DNA from 2 places in the Comamonas sp. A7-5 genome. Region 1 is predicted to be linked to the other one. Evidence: predicted binding sites of a transcription regulator. Region 1 holds the regulator's gene; the other holds the start of a gene.
The links. The regulator NrdR, encoded in region 1, represses ribonucleotide reductase genes. The targets are predictions, from matches to a motif close to CACNANATNTNGTG.
Positions count from the first base shown of each region.

Region 1 (9,419 bases):
CGGGCAGCTGACCTGCGTCATGGCCGCTTCGCCGCCCGCATAGCTGTCACAGGCCTTGAAGCCTGCATGCAGCAGATTCGTGTGAGCATTGCTGGCCAGCACGCGGCGGCCCAGGGCCACGCCGGCGCCAAACACCCAGCTGCCTGCGCCATTGGGCGGTGCCAGCGTGGCGCGCGAGAAGGTGTTGACCATCTGGATGGCTTTCTCGGGCGTATTCAGGGCCGACTCCAGCAGCGCGGGCGAGACCTTCATGGGGAAGGCCGTACCCACCAGCACCAGATGGCTGATGCGGTCCTGCAGCCTGGCCGCAGTCTCCATGGCAATCAGACTGCCCCAGCTATGGCCGATCAGCGCAGCTTGCTGCAGGTTTGCCGCATCCATCAGCGCGCCTATGAAGCCTGCAGCCTCCTCGACGGATTCCGGTGCTTGGCCGCCGCTTTTGCAATGGCCAGGCAAATCGATGGCCAGCACGTTCCAGCCGTGATTGGCCATGTAGCGGCTTTGCAGCGCCCAGACACTGTGATCGCAGAGCACGCCGTGGATGAAAATGGCCGTGGGCTTGGCCGCGTCGAAAGCCTTGCCGCCGGTGTAGGCGTAGATGTCTGCGCCTTGCACATTGATTTGCATGTTTGTCTCCGGTTCTGTTCTTTGTGATTCAGCAGTGTTCATTCAGCCATTGCTGAGCCAGCTCGCGTATGTCGTCGCTGGCATCGTGTTCAGCGGCATGCTCAATCGTGGCGCGCTGCGCTGCGCTGGCTTTTTTCCAATACCGCAGGCCCAGCATGGCCTGATAACGTACGTTTTCGTTGCGGTCGTGACTCAGGGCTTGTGCCAGTACAGGAGTGATGCGCCTGCCCGCGGCGGCCCCAAGGCTTCGCTCTCCCATGATGCAAGCCGCATGAACGCGCACCAGAGCGTGAACGGACTGCAGAGCGAGCAGGGCTTGCTCCAAATCCTCAACCCGAAGGCTGCAATAACCGGTTCCGGGTGATAGCTCTTCATTCAGCGCCTGGGTCAAGGCCGGATGCTTGAGGTCGAGCGCCCGCTCCAGCGGCGCATAGTCAAGGTGCAGGGCCGTGGTGCCTGGTTTGCTGTTCCAGGAACGGTAGGGATAGGCAATGCCTTGCGCGATTCTGTCCACAGGCACGGCCGTGGTGCCTATTTGCTGCTGCAGCCATTCCTGGTCACCTAACGACCCCAAGGCACTGGCGCACCAGCCTCGCTCGCTTTCTTCCCGGGTGCTGCGGATGGGGGCCTGAACCTGCCGACGCAGTGCAGTCAGTACCTGTTCGTCTCGGTAAGCTATCTGGGCCAGCAACATGGCCGCGCGCCACTGTTTGCCAGGCCGATTCAGCATGGGCAGCAGCGCATGGGCCACCTGGCTGTGATTCATGGCAAGCAGCGCAGTCTCGGCCTCTTCCCCCAGCAATTGCGCCTCTTTTGGGCTCAGTCCCAGTTCCGGGCACCCGATACCTTCAAGACAGCTCAGATGGTATTGCAGCTGTTGAGCGGGGGAGAGCGCGGCAACTCTGGCGCGTCTTTGCGCTTGCTGGTCATGGCTGGGAAACAATGCAAGAAAGCGTGCCTCCCCCATGCACTCGCGTGCCATGGCTTCGCATTCCTGAGTGTCTTCCACATAGATCAGCACCGCAAACTCTGGAGTGAGCTGGCCGGACCAGGGCGATTTTTGGCAGGCTTTGGTCAGTTGCTTGCAGATGCGGATCAGCGCCTTGATCAGCTGCGCCTCGGTACGCAACCAGTGGGCAGGCGTGCTTTTATTGGCCTCGGCCAGCAAGGCTTGTTCCAGTTGCTCCAACTCCTGAGAGTCCGAGGCTGAATCCAGCTCCTCCCATTCCCAATCCGGCGGGTTCCAGCGCAGACTGCCCAACTGGCCGGTATCCAGGTCGAATTCGGACAAGCGACCCTGCGGCTCGGGGGCATTCACCATTTGTGAATAAGCCTGCTCGCTATTGGCAGACAGCGTGGGCAGGTAAATGGGGCCGTCCTCCTCGCGGTACAGGCCGTTCAGTGCCAGTGCGTAGATGCTTTCTTGAGGGTTCGCGGCCAGGAACGCCTGAGCATCTTGCCAGTAGATGCTGAATAAAGTCTGTTCAAACTGCTTCCAGTCCAGCGATGCAGAAGTTGTGGCAACCATGTTTGTTCAGGTCTCTCAGGCTGCTTTCTCGGCCGCCTTCAGCGCGCGCTTGAGGTCGTCGATCAGGTCGTCGGCGTCTTCCAGGCCGATCGACAGGCGGATCGTGCCCTGGCCGATGCCGGCCTGGGCGAGAGCCTCGTCGCTCATGCGGAAATGCGTGGTGCTGGCGGGGTGGATCACGAGAGAGCGGCAGTCGCCCACATTGGCCAGATGGCTGAAGACCTTCAGCGTTTCGATGAACTTCTTGCCCTGGTTGCGGTTGCCGGCAATGTCAAAGCTGAACACCGAGCCGGCGCCGCGCGGCAGCAGCTTCCTGGCCAGGGCGTGCGAGGGGTGGGTCTCCAGCATGGGGTGGCCCACGCGACTGACCAGCGGGTGGCTGGCGAGGAACTGCACCACTTTTTCGGTGTTGCGCATATGGCGCTCCATGCGCAGCGGCAGGGTCTCTATGCCTTGCAGGATCAGCCAGGCGCTGTGCGGGCTCATGCAGGCGCCGAAGTCACGCAGGCCTTCGCGGCGAGCGCGCAGCAAAAATGCACCCGTGGTGGATTCCTCGCTGAACACCATGTTGTGAAAGCCGTCATAGGGCTGGGTCAGCTCGGGAAAGCGCCCCGATTTTTCCCAGTCGAAGCTGCCGCCATCGACGACGATGCCGCCGATCACCGTGCCGTGGCCGGACAGGAACTTGGTGGCCGAGTGGTAGACGATGTCCGCGCCATGTTCGAAAGGCTTGATCAGCCAGGGCGAGGTCAGCGTCGAGTCCACCAGCAGCGGCACGCCGGCTTCGTGGGCGATCTGGCTGACCGTGGGAATGTCCAGCACATCGAGTCCGGGGTTGCCCACGGTCTCGCCAAAGAACAGCTTGGTGTTGGGGCGCACCGCAGCCTTCCAGCCATCGATGTCGCCTGGCTTGACGAAGGTAGTCTCTATGCCGAAGCGCGCCAGCGTGTAGTGCAGCAGGTTCTGCGAGCCGCCATACAGGGCCGTGCTGGCCACGATATGGCTGCCCGCGCCCATCAGCGTGGCAATCGACAGGTGCAGCGCCGCCTGGCCGCTGGCCACGGCAATTGCGCCCACGCCGCCTTCCAGGGCCGAGACGCGTTGCTCGAGCACCGCGTTGGTGGGATTGGAGATGCGGCTGTAGACGTGGCCGGGGCGCTCCAGATTGAACAGGCTGGCCGCGTGGTCGCTGGATTCGAAGACAAAGGACGTCGTCAGATGGATGGGTACGGCACGTGCGCCGGTGGCGGGGTCGGGCTGGGCGCCTGCATGCAGGCTCAGGGTGTCAAAGCCGGGGTCAGAGTAGCCGGGCATGTTTTGTCTCCATGGCTGGTTTTGATCGACGCAATGTGTGATCGAGCACGCAATCAAATATCGATTTGGTCGGATAGACGAATGAATATGTGGAAATTCATATGTTTCGTCATTGATTTAGTTTTTCTCAATGCAAGCCATTGTGGGCTATATTTGTGCACGCACCTGCATTCTGTGCAAAGCGATGCCGCATGTGCTGACACATGCAGGACAAAAGCTGCCACAGCGTGCCAAACAGATTCGGAGAACAGCAATGAAAGTTAGTGACATCCTGCGCGTCAAAGGCAATACCCTGTACACGGTGTCGCCCGACGAAAGCCTGGCCGCGGCGGTGCAGGTGATGTCGGAGAAGGACATTGGCTCGCTGGTCGTGATGGATCACGGCGATGTGGTGGGCATGCTCACCTTCCGCGAAGTGATCCAGGGCTTTGTGAAGACCGGCGGCGTGGAGAACATCTCCGTGCGCGGCGCCATGGACGACGCGCCCATGACCTGCACCATGGAAACCGATATGGACGAGGTGCGCCGCATGATGCTGGACCGCCATGCGCGCTACATGCCCGTGATGGACAAGCGCATGCTGATGGGCGTGATCTCGCTGTACGACGTGGCCAAGGCCGTGGTGGACAGCCAGAACTTCGAGAACCGCATGCTCAAGGCCTATATCCGCGACTGGCCCGAAGGCGAGCGCCAGGGTGCCGAATAAGCCAGCTTTTGCTGCAGACCCCGCCGAGGCGGGGTTTTTCATGTCCAGCCTGATGTGCTCTGCAGGCGACGCAGCGCTGCCTTATGGCTGTCGGTCGGCTGGGCTGTGCGGGCTCTGCAATACAGTTGTTGGCGACTTTGCCTTGCGCAGACCCTTGAGTAGCAGCCCCACAAAGCACAGCACGGCGACACCCAGGCCCACCATCATGCCGATCACGGCCTTGCCGTAGCCGCAGGCATACTGGCCCGCGCAGCGCGACGGTGCAAATTCGAAGAACAGCAGACCGCCGACGCCGCCGATCACCACGGACACCAGGGCCGAGGCCAGAATAAACGCAAGTTTGAGCATGGTGAAAAGACTTTAGGCAGGACAGTGTGCAGCCGTCAATCATCACTTCAACGATAATCAGCAGCCTATGAGCGGCAATACCTTCGGCACAATTTTCACGGTCACCAATTTCGGTGAGTCCCACGGCCCGGCCATTGGCTGTGTGATTGACGGCTGCCCTCCGGGCATGGCCTTGAGCGAGGCGGACATCCAGCATGATCTGGATCGACGTCGCCCCGGGACCAGCAAGTTCGTCACCCAGCGCAACGAGCCCGATGCCGTGGAGATTCTCTCCGGCGTCTACGAAGGCAAGACCACGGGTACGCCGATTGCGCTGCTGATCCGCAACACCGACCAGCGCAGCAAGGATTACTCCAATATCGCGCAGAGCTTTCGTCCCGGTCATGCCGACTACGCCTACTTCCAGAAGTACGGTATCCGCGATCCACGCGGCGGCGGTCGCTCCTCGGCACGCCTGACAGCGCCCACGGTGGCAGCGGGTGCCGTGGCCAAGAAATGGCTCAAGGAAAAGTTCGGCACCGAGTTCCGCGCCTGCATGACCCAGATAGGCGAGCTGTCCATAGGTTTCGAGAGCTGGGAGCATGTGCCGCACAATCCCTTTTTCGCGCCTGTGGCCGATGTGAGCCGCTTCGAGGAATACATGGAGCAGCTGCGCAAGAGCGGCGATTCCTGCGGTGCGGCGCTGCGTGTGAACGCCAGCAATATGCCGGTCGGCCTGGGCCAGCCCCTGTATGACCGCCTGGACGCCGACATCGCCTACGCCATGATGGGTCTGAACGCCGTCAAGGCCGTGGAGATCGGCGCAGGCTTTGACAGCGTGGCCCAGCGTGGCACCACGCATGGCGATTCGCTGAGCCCCGAGGGTTTCCGCAGCAATAACGCGGGCGGTATCGTGGGCGGCATCAGCACCGGCCAGGATCTGGAAGTGCGTATCGGCATCAAGCCCACCAGCTCCATCATCACGCCGCGTGAGTCCATTGATGTGCACGGCCAGAGCACCGAAGTCATCACCAAGGGGCGCCACGACCCCTGCGTGGGTATCCGCGCTGCGCCGATTGCCGAGGCGCTGCTGGCGCTGGTGGTGATGGACCATGCGCTGCGTCACCGTGCGCAGAATGCCGATGTGGATTCTGGCCTGGCTCCGATTCCTGCCTCGGCCAGCTGACATCACCCAGACCTTTTTGTGCGTTAAAACCTCTGACTCAGGAGAGTCTGATGGTTTCAGCTGACAAAAAACCGGATCAACGCCAGTCTCGCGCCCTGTCGCCAGGCTGGCGTTGTGCTTTTCGCAAGGTCTCCGCTCCTCTCTGCGCTACGCTGCTCGCATTGGGCTTGAGCGCATGCAGCGGTGGTGTGACAAGGCCTGCCAGCATGGAGATCACCTTGCTGGGCTTCAATGACCTGCACGGCCATCTGGAGCCGCCCAGACTGGCCGTGACGGCCCAGAACGCGCAGGGGCAGAACATTGCCGTGCCCGCTGGCGGCGTGGCCTATATGGCCCGGGCCATCGCCCAGCGCCGCCAGGCCAGCCGCTATGTGGCGCTGGTCACGGCCGGGGACATGATAGGGGCCTCGCCCATGGTCTCTGCGCTGTTTCTCGATGAGCCGACGATAGAGGTGCTCAACCTCATGCGGGTGGACTTTGCGGCCACCGGCAATCACGAATACGACCAGGGCGTGGCCGAGCTGCTGCGCATGCAAAACGGTGGCTGCGAGAAGTTCACCAGCAAGCAGCCATGCCAGATCAGCCAGCCCTTCAAGGGTGCGGAGTTCCCGTTTCTCGCGGCCAATACGCTGCGTGAAGACGGCCGGCCACTGTTCCCGGCGACCGGGGTGAAGTTTTTCGAGCAGGACGGTCTGCGCATAGGCGTGGGCTTCATCGGCATGACACTCAGGAACACCCCGCATATGGTGCGACCCAGCGGGGTCAGGGGGCTGGCATTCGCCGACGAGGCACAGACGGCGAATGCGCTGATCCCGCAGCTGCGTGCGCAGGGGGCCGATGTGATCGTGCTGCTGATCCATGAGGGAGGGGCCACCACGTCCGGCCTGCAGGACGATAGCTGCAAAGGCCTGTCCGGAGCCATCGTGCCGATTCTGGAGCAGCTCTCCGGCGAGGTCGATGTGGTGATCTCCGGTCATACCCATCGCTCCTATATCTGCGATTACGCCAGGGTGAATGCCCGCAAGCCGTTCCTGCTGACCAGCGCCGGTCAGTACGGCGCGCTGCTGACCGAAGTCAGACTGACGGTGGATGCGCACACACGCCGCGTCAGCCGCAAGTCGGCGCACCAGACCATCGTGCAGGGCGAGGCCTATCGCAGCGCTGGTGGCCAGGTGGGCTTGCAGCCCGAGTTTCCGGTCTTTGACGCCGATGCAGACGTGGCGGCGCTGGTGGCGCGCTACAAGGCTGCGGCGCGGCCGCTGGCCGAGGCCGTTGCAGGGCAGCTGGCCGGGCCTGTCAGCCGCATGCCGCAAGCCAATGGCGAAAGCGTGATGGGGCGCATCGTGGCCGACGCCATACTTGCGGCCACGCGCGATGTCGCCGCGGGCGGGGCACAGCTGGCCTTTGTGAACCCCGGCGGTGTGCGCGCCGACCTGCTGCCCGCGGCCGACGGCAGCGTGAACTATGGCCAGCTGTTCAGCGTTCAGCCGTTCGGCAATACGCTGATGGTGATGAGTCTGACGGGCGAGCAGATTCGCCAGGCGCTGGAGCAGCAATTCGACAGCGGCAGCAACACCGTGAATGCGCCACGCATCCTGCAGGTCTCCGAGGGCTTCAGCTACCGCTTTGACCGTCGCCTGCCCGCGGGCCGGCGCGTGAGCGAGCTGCGCCTCAACGGCCGGTTGCTCAAGATGTCACAGCGCTACCGCGTGGGACTGCAGAGCTATCTGGGCAGCGGCGGCGACAATTTCAGCATTTTCACGCAAGGCATCGACGTGGTGGGCGGCATGCTGGATCTGGATGCACTGGCGGAGCATGTACACGAACAAAGCCGCAGCGGGCCGATGGCGCTACCTTTGAAGGAGCGTGTTACGCGCGTTCATTAAGGAGATCAGATAAAAACTTGTCTGATTTCCTTTTAGATCAGGCGCTAGATGCTCATTAGTTCATAGCTGATGCTTGCCATCGAGCGCGCAAAACAAAAGCCACCCAAGGGTGGCTTTTGGCATGGCAAGGCACGGCGGTCAGAGCTAGGGCTTTTTGGCGGCCTTGGCCTTGGGGCTGCGAACCTCATCCATGATGTTCTTGAAGTCGTCCACATCCTCGAAGCTGCGGTAGACGCTGGCAAAGCGGATATAGCCGACCTTGTCCAAGCCCTTGAGTTCATCCATCACCAGCTCGCCGAGGCGGCTGGAATCGATTTCACGCTGGCCCAGATTGAGCAGCCTGTCCTCAATGCGCTCTATGGCTGCATCGATGAGCTCGGTGCTCACGGGGCGCTTGCGCAGCGCGATCTGAAAAGAGCCTTGCAGCTTGGCGCGCTCGTATTCGATACGGCGGCCGTCTCTCTTGACCACGGTGGGAAAGCTGACCTCGGGGCGCTCGTAGGTCGTGAAGCGCTTGTCGCAGCCTCCGCAGCGGCGGCGGCGGCGGATGAAGCCCCCGTCCTCGGACTCGCGGGTCTCAACAACCTGCGTGTCCGGATGGTTGCAGAAGGGGCACTTCATGACAGATCAGCGCAGCTGGAATTACTTGCTGTAGACGGGGAACTTGGCGGTCAGCTCGGCCACCTTGGCGCGCACGGCGGCCAGATTGGCTTCGTCTTCGGGCTTGTCCAGTACATCGGCCACCAGATTGGCAGTGATGCGGGCTTCTTCCTCGCCGAAACCACGGGTGGTCATGGCGGGCGTGCCGATACGGATGCCGCTGGTCACGAAAGGCTTCTCGGGGTCGTTGGGGATGGCGTTCTTGTTCACTGTGATGTGAGCCAGACCCAGGGCCGCTTCGGCAGCCTTGCCGGTAATGCCCTTGGCGCGCAGGTCCACCAGCATCACGTGGCTTTCGGTGCGGCCGGAGACGATGCGCAGACCGCGCTCGGTCAGCGTTTCGGCAAACACCTTGGCATTCTTCACGACCTGTTCCTGGTAGGCCTTGAACTCGGGAGTCAGGGCTTCCTTGAATGCCACGGCCTTGCCGGCGATGACATGCATCAGGGGGCCGCCTTGCAGGCCGGGGAAGATGGCGCTGTTGATGGCCTTCTCGTGCTCGGCCTTCATCAGGATCACGCCGCCACGGGGGCCACGCAGGCTCTTGTGGGTGGTGGTGGTGACCACGTCGGCATGGGGCACGGGGTTGGGGTACACGCCTGCGGCAATCAGGCCGGCATAGTGGGCCATGTCCACCCAGAAGATGGCGCCGACTTCCTTGGCGATCTTGGCGAAGCGCTCGAAGTCGATGCGCAGGGCATAGGCGGAGGCGCCGGCCACGATGATGCGGGGCTTGTGCTCGCGGGCCAGTTCTTCGAGCTTGTCGTAGTCGATGGCTTCGTCGGCGTTCAGGCCATAGGAGACGGCCTTGAACCATTTGCCGGACATGTTCAGCGCCATGCCGTGGGTCAGGTGACCGCCTTCGGCCAGGCTCATGCCCAGAATGGTGTCGCCGGGCTTGGCGAAAGCCATCAGCACTGCCTGATTGGCTTGAGAGCCGGAATTGGGTTGCACATTGGCGGCTTCGGCGCCAAAGATCTGCTTGATGCGGTCAATGGCCAGCTGTTCGACCACGTCCACATGCTCGCAGCCACCGTAGTAGCGCTTGCCGGGGTAGCCTTCGGCGTACTTGTTGGTCAGCTGGGAGCCCTGGGCTTCCATCACTGCGGGCGAGCAGTAGTTCTCGCTGGCGATCAGCTCGATGTGCTCTTGCTGGCGATGGTTTTCAGCTTCAATAGCTGCAAA
Region 1 is NZ_JBCPWO010000010.1:137,494-146,912, forward strand. Features, by position in the region: gene AAIL67_RS17505 (alpha/beta hydrolase) at 1-627, opposite strand, end outside; gene AAIL67_RS17510 (DUF4303 domain-containing protein) at 656-2,155, opposite strand; gene AAIL67_RS17515 (O-acetylhomoserine aminocarboxypropyltransferase) at 2,171-3,469, opposite strand; gene AAIL67_RS17520 (CBS domain-containing protein) at 3,723-4,175, shown strand; gene AAIL67_RS17525 (hypothetical protein) at 4,257-4,523, opposite strand; gene aroC (chorismate synthase) at 4,591-5,688, shown strand; gene AAIL67_RS17535 (bifunctional metallophosphatase/5'-nucleotidase) at 5,739-7,574, shown strand; gene nrdR (transcriptional regulator NrdR) at 7,719-8,195, opposite strand; gene glyA (serine hydroxymethyltransferase) at 8,217-9,419, opposite strand, start outside.

Region 2 (9,419 bases), on a different contig from region 1:
ATTTGCATAAGACGTCCGGTTCCTTGCGGTGCCGGACGATTCAAAGCGATGTGGAGTTACGCATCGCTAGGAACACAAATTTGCTTCACGCCAAAAATCTCAGTTTTTTGTAGCAATGAAGTGAAGCAAGTCATGACTCGCATTGTGCCTGCTTAGAAGCAATTAATCCCAAGAAAGTGCGCCTCCGGTCTGATACTCGATCACTCGTGTCTCAAAGAAGTTACGTTCTTTCTTCAAATCGATCATTTCGCTCATCCAGGGGAAGGGATTTTCTTCACCGGGGAACAGTTCCTCCAGACCGATCTGCGTGGCGCGACGGTTGGCGATGTAGCGCAGATAGCCCTTGAACATGGATGCATTCATGCCCAGCACGCCGCGTGGCATGGTGTCCTCGGCATAGCGATATTCCAGTTCCACAGCCTTCTGGAACAGCTCCGTGATTTCCTGCTTGAACTCGGCCGTCCACAGATGGGGGTTCTCGAGCTTGAGCTGGTTGATCAGATCGATGCCGAAGTTGCAGTGCATGGACTCGTCGCGCAGGATGTACTGGTACTGCTCGGCGGCGCCCGTCATCTTGTTTTGGCGGCCCAGGGCCAGGATCTGCGTGAAGCCCACGTAGAAGAACAGACCTTCCATCAGGCAGGCAAAAACGATCAGCGACTTCAGCAGAGTCTGGTCGGTTTCGGGCGTGCCGGTGTGGAAGTTGGGGTCCATGATCGCTTCGATGAAGGGGATCAGGAACTCGTCCTTGTCGCGGATGGATTGGACTTCGTTGTAGGCGTTGAAGATTTCCGATTCATCCAGACCCAGCGATTCCACGATGTACTGGTAGGCGTGAGTGTGGATGGCTTCCTCGAAGGCCTGGCGCAGCAGGAACTGGCGGCACTCGGGCGCCGTGATGTGGCGGTAGGTGCCCAGCACGATGTTGTTGGCGGCCAGCGAGTCGGCCGTCACAAAGAAGCCCAGATTGCGCTTGACGATGCGGCGCTCGTCTTCGGTCAGGCCGTTGGGGTCCTTCCACAGCGCGATGTCGCGCGTCATGTTCACTTCCTGCGGCATCCAGTGGTTGGCGCAGGTGGCCAGATACTTTTCCCAGGCCCACTTGTACTTGAAGGGGACCAGCTGGTTCACGTCGGTCTTGGCGTTGATGATGCGCTTGTCGGCGGCATTCACGCGCTTGTGGGTGCTGGTGGACGCGCCGGCTTCTGCGCTGGTGGCGGAAGGGGCAAAGGTGTCGTCGTCAAAGCTCAGCATATTTATTCCTTGAGGGGGAAAAGGCTGGGTGCAATGCAATCGACATCCAGCTTTTCAGTCATTTATTGATGGAGTGGCACCACTCAAATACTGGTGCACTCTAAAGCGAGAGACACCGAGGAAACGCCGCCGCGCACCGAGGGTGTCGTCCCCCTCCGGCGCTCAGCGCCAGAGAGGGGGAAGGCGCGGGGCCGCCTAGGCCAAGCGCTTCAGGGGGAGCCAGCCAGTTATTGGCAAGCCTCGCAGCCTGGATCGTCGATCGCGCAGAACTTGATGTCCGTGGCAGGTGCCTGGGCACGGGCAGCGGCGGCAGCGGCTTCCAGTGCGCTCACCGCAGGCTTGGCCGCAGGAGCAGCCGAAGCGGCAGGAGCGCCGGAGGACACGGCGTTCAGCACACGGCTTTGCACGGTGGACTTCTCGATATTGGTCGCGCTGGTGGTACGCAGGTAGTAGGTGGTCTTCAGACCGCGCAGCCAGGCCAGCATGTAGGTGTCGTGCAGCTTCTTGCCCGATGCACCGGCCATGTAGATGTTCAGGCTCTGGGCCTGGTCGATCCACTTCTGGCGGCGCGAGGCGGCTTCCACCAGCCATTCGGGCGAGACTTCGAACGCGGTGGCGTAGAGGTTCTTGATCTCTTGCGGCACGCGGTCGATGGCGCGCAGCGAGCCGTCGAAATGCTTGAGGTCCATGACCATCACGTCGTCCCACAGGCCCAGACGCTTGAGGTCGCGCACCAGGTACTGGTTGATGACGGTGAATTCACCCGACAGATTGGACTTCACGGACAGGTTGCCGAACGAAGGCTCGATCGAGGCATCCACACCCACGATGTTGGAGATGGTGGCGGTGGGCGCAATGGCCACGCAGTTGGAGTTGCGCATGCCGTCCTGGGCGATCTTGGCGCGCAGGGCATCCCAGTCCAGCTTGGCGGAGCGATCCACTTCCACATAGCCGCCGCGGGCCTTTTCCAGCAGCTTCAGGGTGTCGGGAGGCAGGATACCCTGATCCCACAGCGAGCCCTTGAAGGTGGAGTAGGTGCCGCGTTCCTTGGACAGCTCGGTCGATGCCCAGTAAGCGTAGTAGCAGATGGCTTCCATGGCTTCGTCGGCGAACTCGACGGCGCCCTGGCTGGCGTAGGCGGTGCGCATTTCATACAGCGCGTCCTGGAAACCCATCAGGCCCATGCCCACGGGGCGGTGGCGCAGATTGGAGTCCTTGGCCTTTTGCACGGCGTAGTAGTTGATGTCGATCACGTTGTCCAGCATGCGCATGGCCGTGTTCACGGTCTTGCGCAGCTTGTCGTGGTCGATCTTGCCGTCCTTGATGTGCTGGACCAGGTTCACGGAACCCAGGTTGCAGACCGCAGTTTCGGTGTCGCTGGTGTTGAGCGTGATCTCGGTGCACAGATTGGACGAGTGCACCACACCCACGTGCTGCTGGGGCGAGCGGATGTTGCAGGGGTCCTTGAAGGTGATCCAGGGATGGCCGGTCTCGAACAGCATCGAGAGCATCTTGCGCCACAGGTCCACGGCAGGCACGCGCTTGAACAGCTTGAGCTCGCCGCTGTCGGTCTTGGCTTCGTAGGCGGTGTAGGCCTTCTCGAAAGCTTCGCCGTACAGATCGTGCAGATCGGGAGCGTCGGCGGGCGAGAACAGGGTCCACTGGCCTTTTTCCATCACGCGCTTCATGAACAGGTCGGGAATCCAGTTCGCCGTGTTCATGTCGTGGGTGCGGCGGCGGTCGTCGCCGGTGTTCTTGCGCAGCTCCAGGAATTCTTCGATGTCCAGGTGCCAGGATTCCAGATAGGTGCAGACTGCGCCCTTGCGCTTGCCGCCCTGGTTCACGGCGACGGCCGTGTCGTTGACCACCTTGAGGAAGGGAACCACGCCTTGCGATTCGCCGTTGGTGCCCTTGATGCGCGAGCCCAGGGCACGCACACGGGTCCAGTCATTGCCCAGGCCGCCAGCAAACTTGGACAGCAGAGCGTTTTCCTTGATGGATTCGTAGATGCCGTCCAGATCGTCGGGCACGGTGGTCAGGTAGCAGGACGACAGCTGCGAGCGCAGCGTGCCGCTGTTGAACAGCGTCGGGGTGGACGACATGAAGTCGAAGGACGACAGCAGCTCGTAGAACTCGATGGCACGTGCATTGCGGTCAGGCTCGTTCAGCGCCAGGCCCATGGCCACGCGCATGAAGAAGGACTGGGGCAGCTCGATGCGGGTCTTGCGCACGTGCAGGAAGTAGCGGTCGTACAGGGTCTGCAGGCCCAGGTAGTCGAACTGTTCGTCGCGCTCGGCCTTCAGGGCCTTGGCCAGACGGGGCAGGTCGTAGCTCAGCAGCTCGGGGTTGAGCAGCTCGTTGTCCACGCCCTTTTGCACAAAACCGGGGAAGTAGTCGGCATAGGCCGTCTGCATTTCTGCGGGCTGCACGTCGCGGCCCATGACTTCGCGCACGATGGTGTGCAGCAGCAGGCGGGCGGTGACGTAGGTGTAGTCGGGGTCTTTTTCAATCAGCGTACGGGCGGCCAGGATGGACGCCTTGTAGACCTCGGCCAGAGGCACGCCGTCGTACAGATTGCGCAGGGTCTCGGCCACGATGGGCGCGGACTGGATGTCGGCATTCAGATTGCGGCAGGAAGCGACGATCAGAGCCTCCAGACGCTCCTGGTCCAGGGGCACGCGCTGGCCGTTGTCGGTCACATGCAGCACGGGCTTGGCGGCGGCAGCGGCGGCCACTTCGGCGGCCTTCTTCTGCTCGGCACGTTCCTGGTTGCGGCGCTCGCGGTACAGCACATAGGCGCGGGCCACGTCCTGGTGGCCGGCGCGCATCAGGCCCAGCTCGACCTGATCCTGCACATCTTCAATATGGAAGGTGCCGCCATCGGGACGCGAGCGCACCAGTGCGCGCACCACGCCTTCGGTCAGTTCGTTGACGGTGTCGCGCACGCTGGCAGACGCCGCGCCCTGCGCGCCGCGCACAGCCAGGAAAGCCTTGGTCAGGGCCACGGCAATCTTCTGGGGCGCGAAAGCCACCACATCGCCGCTGCGGCGGATGATCTGATAGCTGTCATTGGGGGAGGAAGAATTGGCTGCGCCGGCAGGCGCGGCAGAAGGCAGTGAGTTCAACGCTTCTTGCATAAGTTCCTCTGAGTCAGTATGTGGATAGGCAGACAAAGGCCTGCACTGTGGGCAGGCCATCAAAAACACGATTCGGCGCCTCGGTTTACACATGGTTTGCACAGGGTGTGCACAACTTGTAAACACTAGATATGGGGTCTGAGGCTCTTCAAAACACTACCGGTAGTGTATCGCGCTTAAATCCGAGCGACCTGATGAAACTACTGAATCTGGCATTTCGAGCGCCGCTTGACAGCCGCAAAAATGACTTCATCCCGCATGAATAAAGGCCTGTGGCGCGGTTGCGCGCGGCGGCAGATCGGGCCGGAAATATGTAAAAAATTTGCGTGTTTGATGCAGGCGACAGTTGTTGCGCGCGCGCCATTGACATGCCGTTTCGAAGCCCCGCAACGATGGATGCTTGGGATTCTCAAAATGAGGAGCGCATAGCGCCTACGAATAAAAGATTTCAGCTGCGAATATGTGTGAAATCGAGTGCTGAAAGGCGGTAGGTGCTATGAAGATTTCAGGCTGCGCCTGAGGCTGCAGGATTGGGGGGAAATTCCCAGCTGCGCGTGCCGTCTGTGCTGGCCAGCTGCTGCTGCAGCCGCTGCCAGTCGAAACCGGGTCCGGGGTCCTGCTTGCGCCCAGGCGCGATGTGCTCGTGTCCGGCGATGTAGCGCACCGGATAGTGCGCCGCGATGGCCATGCAAAGCTGCTGCAGGGCCTGGTACTGCGGAGCTTCAAAGCTCAGGCCTTCCAGGCCTTCGAGTTCGATGCCGATGGAGTCGTCGTTGCAGCGCTCGCGCCCGCGCCACTGACTGACACCGGCATGCCAGGCGCGGTCGTCGCAGCTGACGAACTGCCAGATCTCGCCCTGGCGCGTGATAAAGAAATGTGACGAGACTTCGAGGCCGCGAATGCCCTGGTAATAGGGGTGGGCGTCCCAGTCCAGCTGATTGGTGAACAGTTGCTGCACCGCGCCTGTGCCGTACTGGCCCGGAGGCAGGCTGATGGAGTGGATGACGACGAGATCGATCTGCGCATCCTCGGGGCGAGGGCCGAAATTGGGAGATCTCAGCTGACGCGCCGCACCATACCAGCCGGCCTGCCAGGGCTGGGCCAGGGAGGAGGAAAGGGGCGTGGAATCAGACATTGTCGCTCTGGTGTTTGCTGCCTTCGGCCGGCAGGTCTATGCCCAGACGGTCGATGCGGTAGCGAATCTGGCGCAGGCTGATGCCCAGTCTGGCCGCCGTGGCTGTGCGGTTGAAGCCGTTGTCCTGCAGGGCTCTGACCAGGATGCTGCGCTCCTGCTCATCAAGCCAGCCTTGCAGATCCTCCGGCAGCGTGGCCGGACTGCCTGCGTGCTGAGTTTGCGGCGGCGGTGCGCTCGATGCCCAAGCGCCCGAGGAAGCCGCTACCGCCACACCAGCGCACTCGGCCGGCACGCCGGATTCGGGCAGACGCAGCGGGCCTTCCTCGCCCAGTGCAATGGCGCGGTGCAGCACGTTCTCCAGCTCGCGCACATTGCCAGGCAGCGGGAGCCGGGCTATCTGGCTCAGGCTGATGTCGTCCAGCTCCGGCGTAGCCAGTCCGGATTCGCGGGCCAGCTTTTGCAGCAAAGCCTGGCATAGCTGGCCCAGGTCTTCACGGCGCTCGCGCAGCGCGGGCAGCTCGATTTCGATGACGTTGAGGCGGTAGAACAGGTCCTGGCGGAAATTGCCTGCCTGCACTTCCGCTCCCAGATCGCGGTGGGTGGCGCTGACGATGCGCACATCGACGGCTTCTTCCTGGGTGCTGCCCAGTGGACGAATCTTGCGCTCCTGAATGGCGCGCAGCAGCTTGGCCTGCATGGCCAGGGGCAGGTCGCCGATTTCATCGAGAAACAAGGTGCCGCCCTGTGCAGCCTGGAAGTAGCCGGGCCTGTCCTGCGTGGCACCGGTGTAGGAGCCCTTGCGGGCACCGAAGAACTCGGCTTCGAGCAGGCTTTCCGGGATGGCACCGCAGTTGACCGCGACCATGGGGCCGCCGGCCCGCTGGCTGCAGCCGTGCAGGGCGCGTGCCACCAGTTCCTTGCCCGTGCCGGATTCACCGTGGATCAGCACGGGAGCCATGCCTTTGGCGACCTTGGCAATGCGCTGCTTGACCAGTTGCATGGCCTGAGACTTGCCAACCAGAGCCTCCAGGGCGCCAGCTGGCGTTCCCGCACCAGTGCCGCTGGCGGCCGAGCTGTCGCTGGTCTGCGGGTTGCCGGGCTTGGGCACCGCGCCAATGCCTTGCACGGCCGAGGCCACGACCTGGCGGAACTGGCGCAGGTCCACGGGCTTGGTCAGATAGTCGAACGCGCCCGCGCGCAGGGCCTCGACGGCGTTTTCGGCAGAGCCGTAGGCCGTCATGACGATGCAGCGCTCGCTGCGCGACTGATCGCGCAGTTGCAGCAGCAGCTCCATGCCGATCCCGTCGGGCAGGCGCATATCGGTAATCAAGACATCGAAATTGCGGCCTTGCAACTGAGTCATGCCTTCCTGGACCGAGCCCGCGGTTTCCACGCGGTAGCCTTCCCGCAGCAAGGTCAGCTCGTAGAGCGTGCGCAGATCCGGTTCATCATCGACCACGAGAATGTTGGCCGCTGCGGATGAGTGAGGCGATGATGTCACTGGGCTTACACCATGATCGAGTCAAACAGGGAGTGGCTCGCGAGGGATGAAGGGCCGCTGCGCAGAGTCACGATAAAGGCATTGCCGTTCACCTCGCCTTGCGGTGTGCTGCGAGCCAGGCGTTGATAGCTGATGGAGGCATCGTAGCGCTGGCACAGCTCGCGGCATATATAGAGTCCGAGGCCGCTGGAGCGGCTTTGAGAGGAGAAGAACGGCTCGAACAGATGGCGCTCGACGCTGGACTCCAGCGGTGCCCCATCACTCCAGACCATGAACCAGCAGGTGTCGTCCTGCGGTGCGAGACCCTGGATCTGACCGTTCAAGGGCCCGTGGCCGCTGATCAACTGCAGGCCCGCCTCATTGCCGGCATGGCTGCGGTGGCGCTGGGCATTGTCCAGCAAGTTGATCAGCACGCGGCGCAGATGCTCTTCATCGAACAAGATGTGGCGGGCCGTTGCATTGAGCCGCAGCAGAAGCTGGCGCGGCGGAGCGGCCTGTATGCGCCATTCATGGCTGATCTGGGCCAGCAGGGTGTCCAGCGGCAGCGACTGGCCCTGATGGGTTTCTGCGCCCTGCTGCACGCGTGCCAGGTTGAGGATTTCTTCGGCGATGCGGGCCAGTCGGTCGGCGTTCTGCCCCACGATCCGGCATAGCTGTTGGGGGCCGGGCTGGCTCGCCAGGTCTTCGGCCAGCAGCGCATTGGCCTGGGTGATGGCAGCGAGCGGGTTGCGTATTTCATGAGCCACGGCAGCCGACATGCGGCCCATGGAGGCCAGCTTTTCGGTGCGCAGCTGCGCTTCCATTTCGCGCAGGTCGTGAAGAAACATGACGCAAAGCGAATGGCTGGCTTGCGCCTGCGGACCCTCGTCCAGATAGGGCGCCGAAACTTCGGTGATGCGTGTGCGCACATGCATGCCCGTGGCGCCGTGTCGTTCATGAGCCTGCAGGTGAATCGTGGCGGACAGCGGGCGGGCATGGGCAAAGCTGGCTTGTGTCGAATGCGCCAGCGGCTCCCACCAGCTGTGGGCCTGCAGGGAAAAAGGCTGGGGGTGATCTATGGGCAGGCCCAGCAGCTGCAAGGCAGCTGGGTTGGCCTGCAGAACCAGCAAGCTCGAGTCGACCACCAGCACGCCGTCGGAGAAGTGGTTGATCACCAGACTGTTGACCTGCTCCTGGGTCTGGGTGCGCAAGCGGTTGAACAGGGCCTGGGAACGCTCGCGCCGGACACGTTTGGCCAGCTCGTGCGTGAGATAGGCCACGCAGAAATAGCCGGCGCAGGAAAACGCCGTCTGGTAGTAAGACTGGGCGCCGTCGTTGAGCCCGCCATGGTATTGCCAGAAGGTGTAGGCCAGCGTCAGCAGCGTGATGCTGGCCGTGGTGCCAAAGGCCAGCATCAGTCCACCCAGCGCCGAGGAGATCAGGACGGGAATGGCCAGCAGCGCGGTGTAGTTGAGCGAGCCGACCTGAAAGATCTGCAGCAGAAAGATCACCGCAATGTCGACGCCGATCACGGGCAGCCATTGCAGGGCTGCGCGAGGCGCCGGCAAATGACGTCCGGCAGCCAGGCGCAGCACGACGGTCAGCGTCAGATAGGTGAAGCAGATCAGCCAGGCCAGGGGAGAGCTGATGTTCTGCAGCTGCAGATTCAGCGTCTGCAGCAGCACCAGGGCCAGCGCCAGAAGCACGCGGCCGCTGAGGAAGGCCTGCCACAGGCGCACGAACGGGGCGTTGAGACTGGCGTCCGCGCGCCGGCTGATGGCTTCATCGAGCGGGATGGCGGTGTGCTGCCAGGGCGAGGCGGAGTTCACCATGCGGTCAGTGGCGGGCAGTGTCTTGCTGGGCCAGGCGGCGGTGTTCCGCGCTGCAGAAGATCTTGCCCGAGGCGTCGTTGACAGCATCTGCTTGCGGCAGGTGAAGGCCGCAGTGAGCACAAGCTACCATGGTCTGTGCCTGCTTGGGGGTGCTGGCAGGCCTGGTCTGATCGGCCACTTCAGCGCGGCGTTTGTTGCGCCAGATTCCGACAGCCACCACCACGACCAGCAGGACCAGCAAATACTTCATGCTGCGCGCTCCAGCAGGACTTCAATCACAAACCGCGAGCCGGCATAGGCCAGCAGCAAAAAGATGGCGCCGATATAAAGAACACGTACGGCGCTCTGGCCGCGCCAGCCGAATCGCTTGCGGCCGAACAGCAGCACGGCAAATGCCAGCCAGGACAGCAGGGAGAAAATGGATTTGTGATTCCACACCCATGCCTTGCCGTAGAGCTGCTCGCCAAACAGCCAGCCTGCGGCCAGTGTGGCGGTCAGCAGCACAAAGCCCGCTCCGACAAAACGGAAGGTCAGCCGCTCCAGCGTCAGCAGCGGCAGTCCGCTGTCATGGTCGCCGCCCT
Region 2 is NZ_JBCPWO010000008.1:296-9,714, forward strand. Features, by position in the region: gene AAIL67_RS15205 (ribonucleotide-diphosphate reductase subunit beta) at 163-1,254, opposite strand; gene AAIL67_RS15210 (ribonucleoside-diphosphate reductase subunit alpha) at 1,482-4,391, opposite strand; gene ampD (1,6-anhydro-N-acetylmuramyl-L-alanine amidase AmpD) at 4,897-5,526, opposite strand; gene AAIL67_RS15220 (sigma-54 dependent transcriptional regulator) at 5,519-6,985, opposite strand; gene AAIL67_RS15225 (ATP-binding protein) at 7,033-8,838, opposite strand; gene AAIL67_RS15230 (PP0621 family protein) at 8,843-9,088, opposite strand; gene ccsA (cytochrome c biogenesis protein CcsA) at 9,085-9,419, opposite strand, start outside.
Region 2: the regulator NrdR is predicted to act here: its motif matches at 4,515-4,528, upstream of AAIL67_RS15210 (ribonucleoside-diphosphate reductase subunit alpha).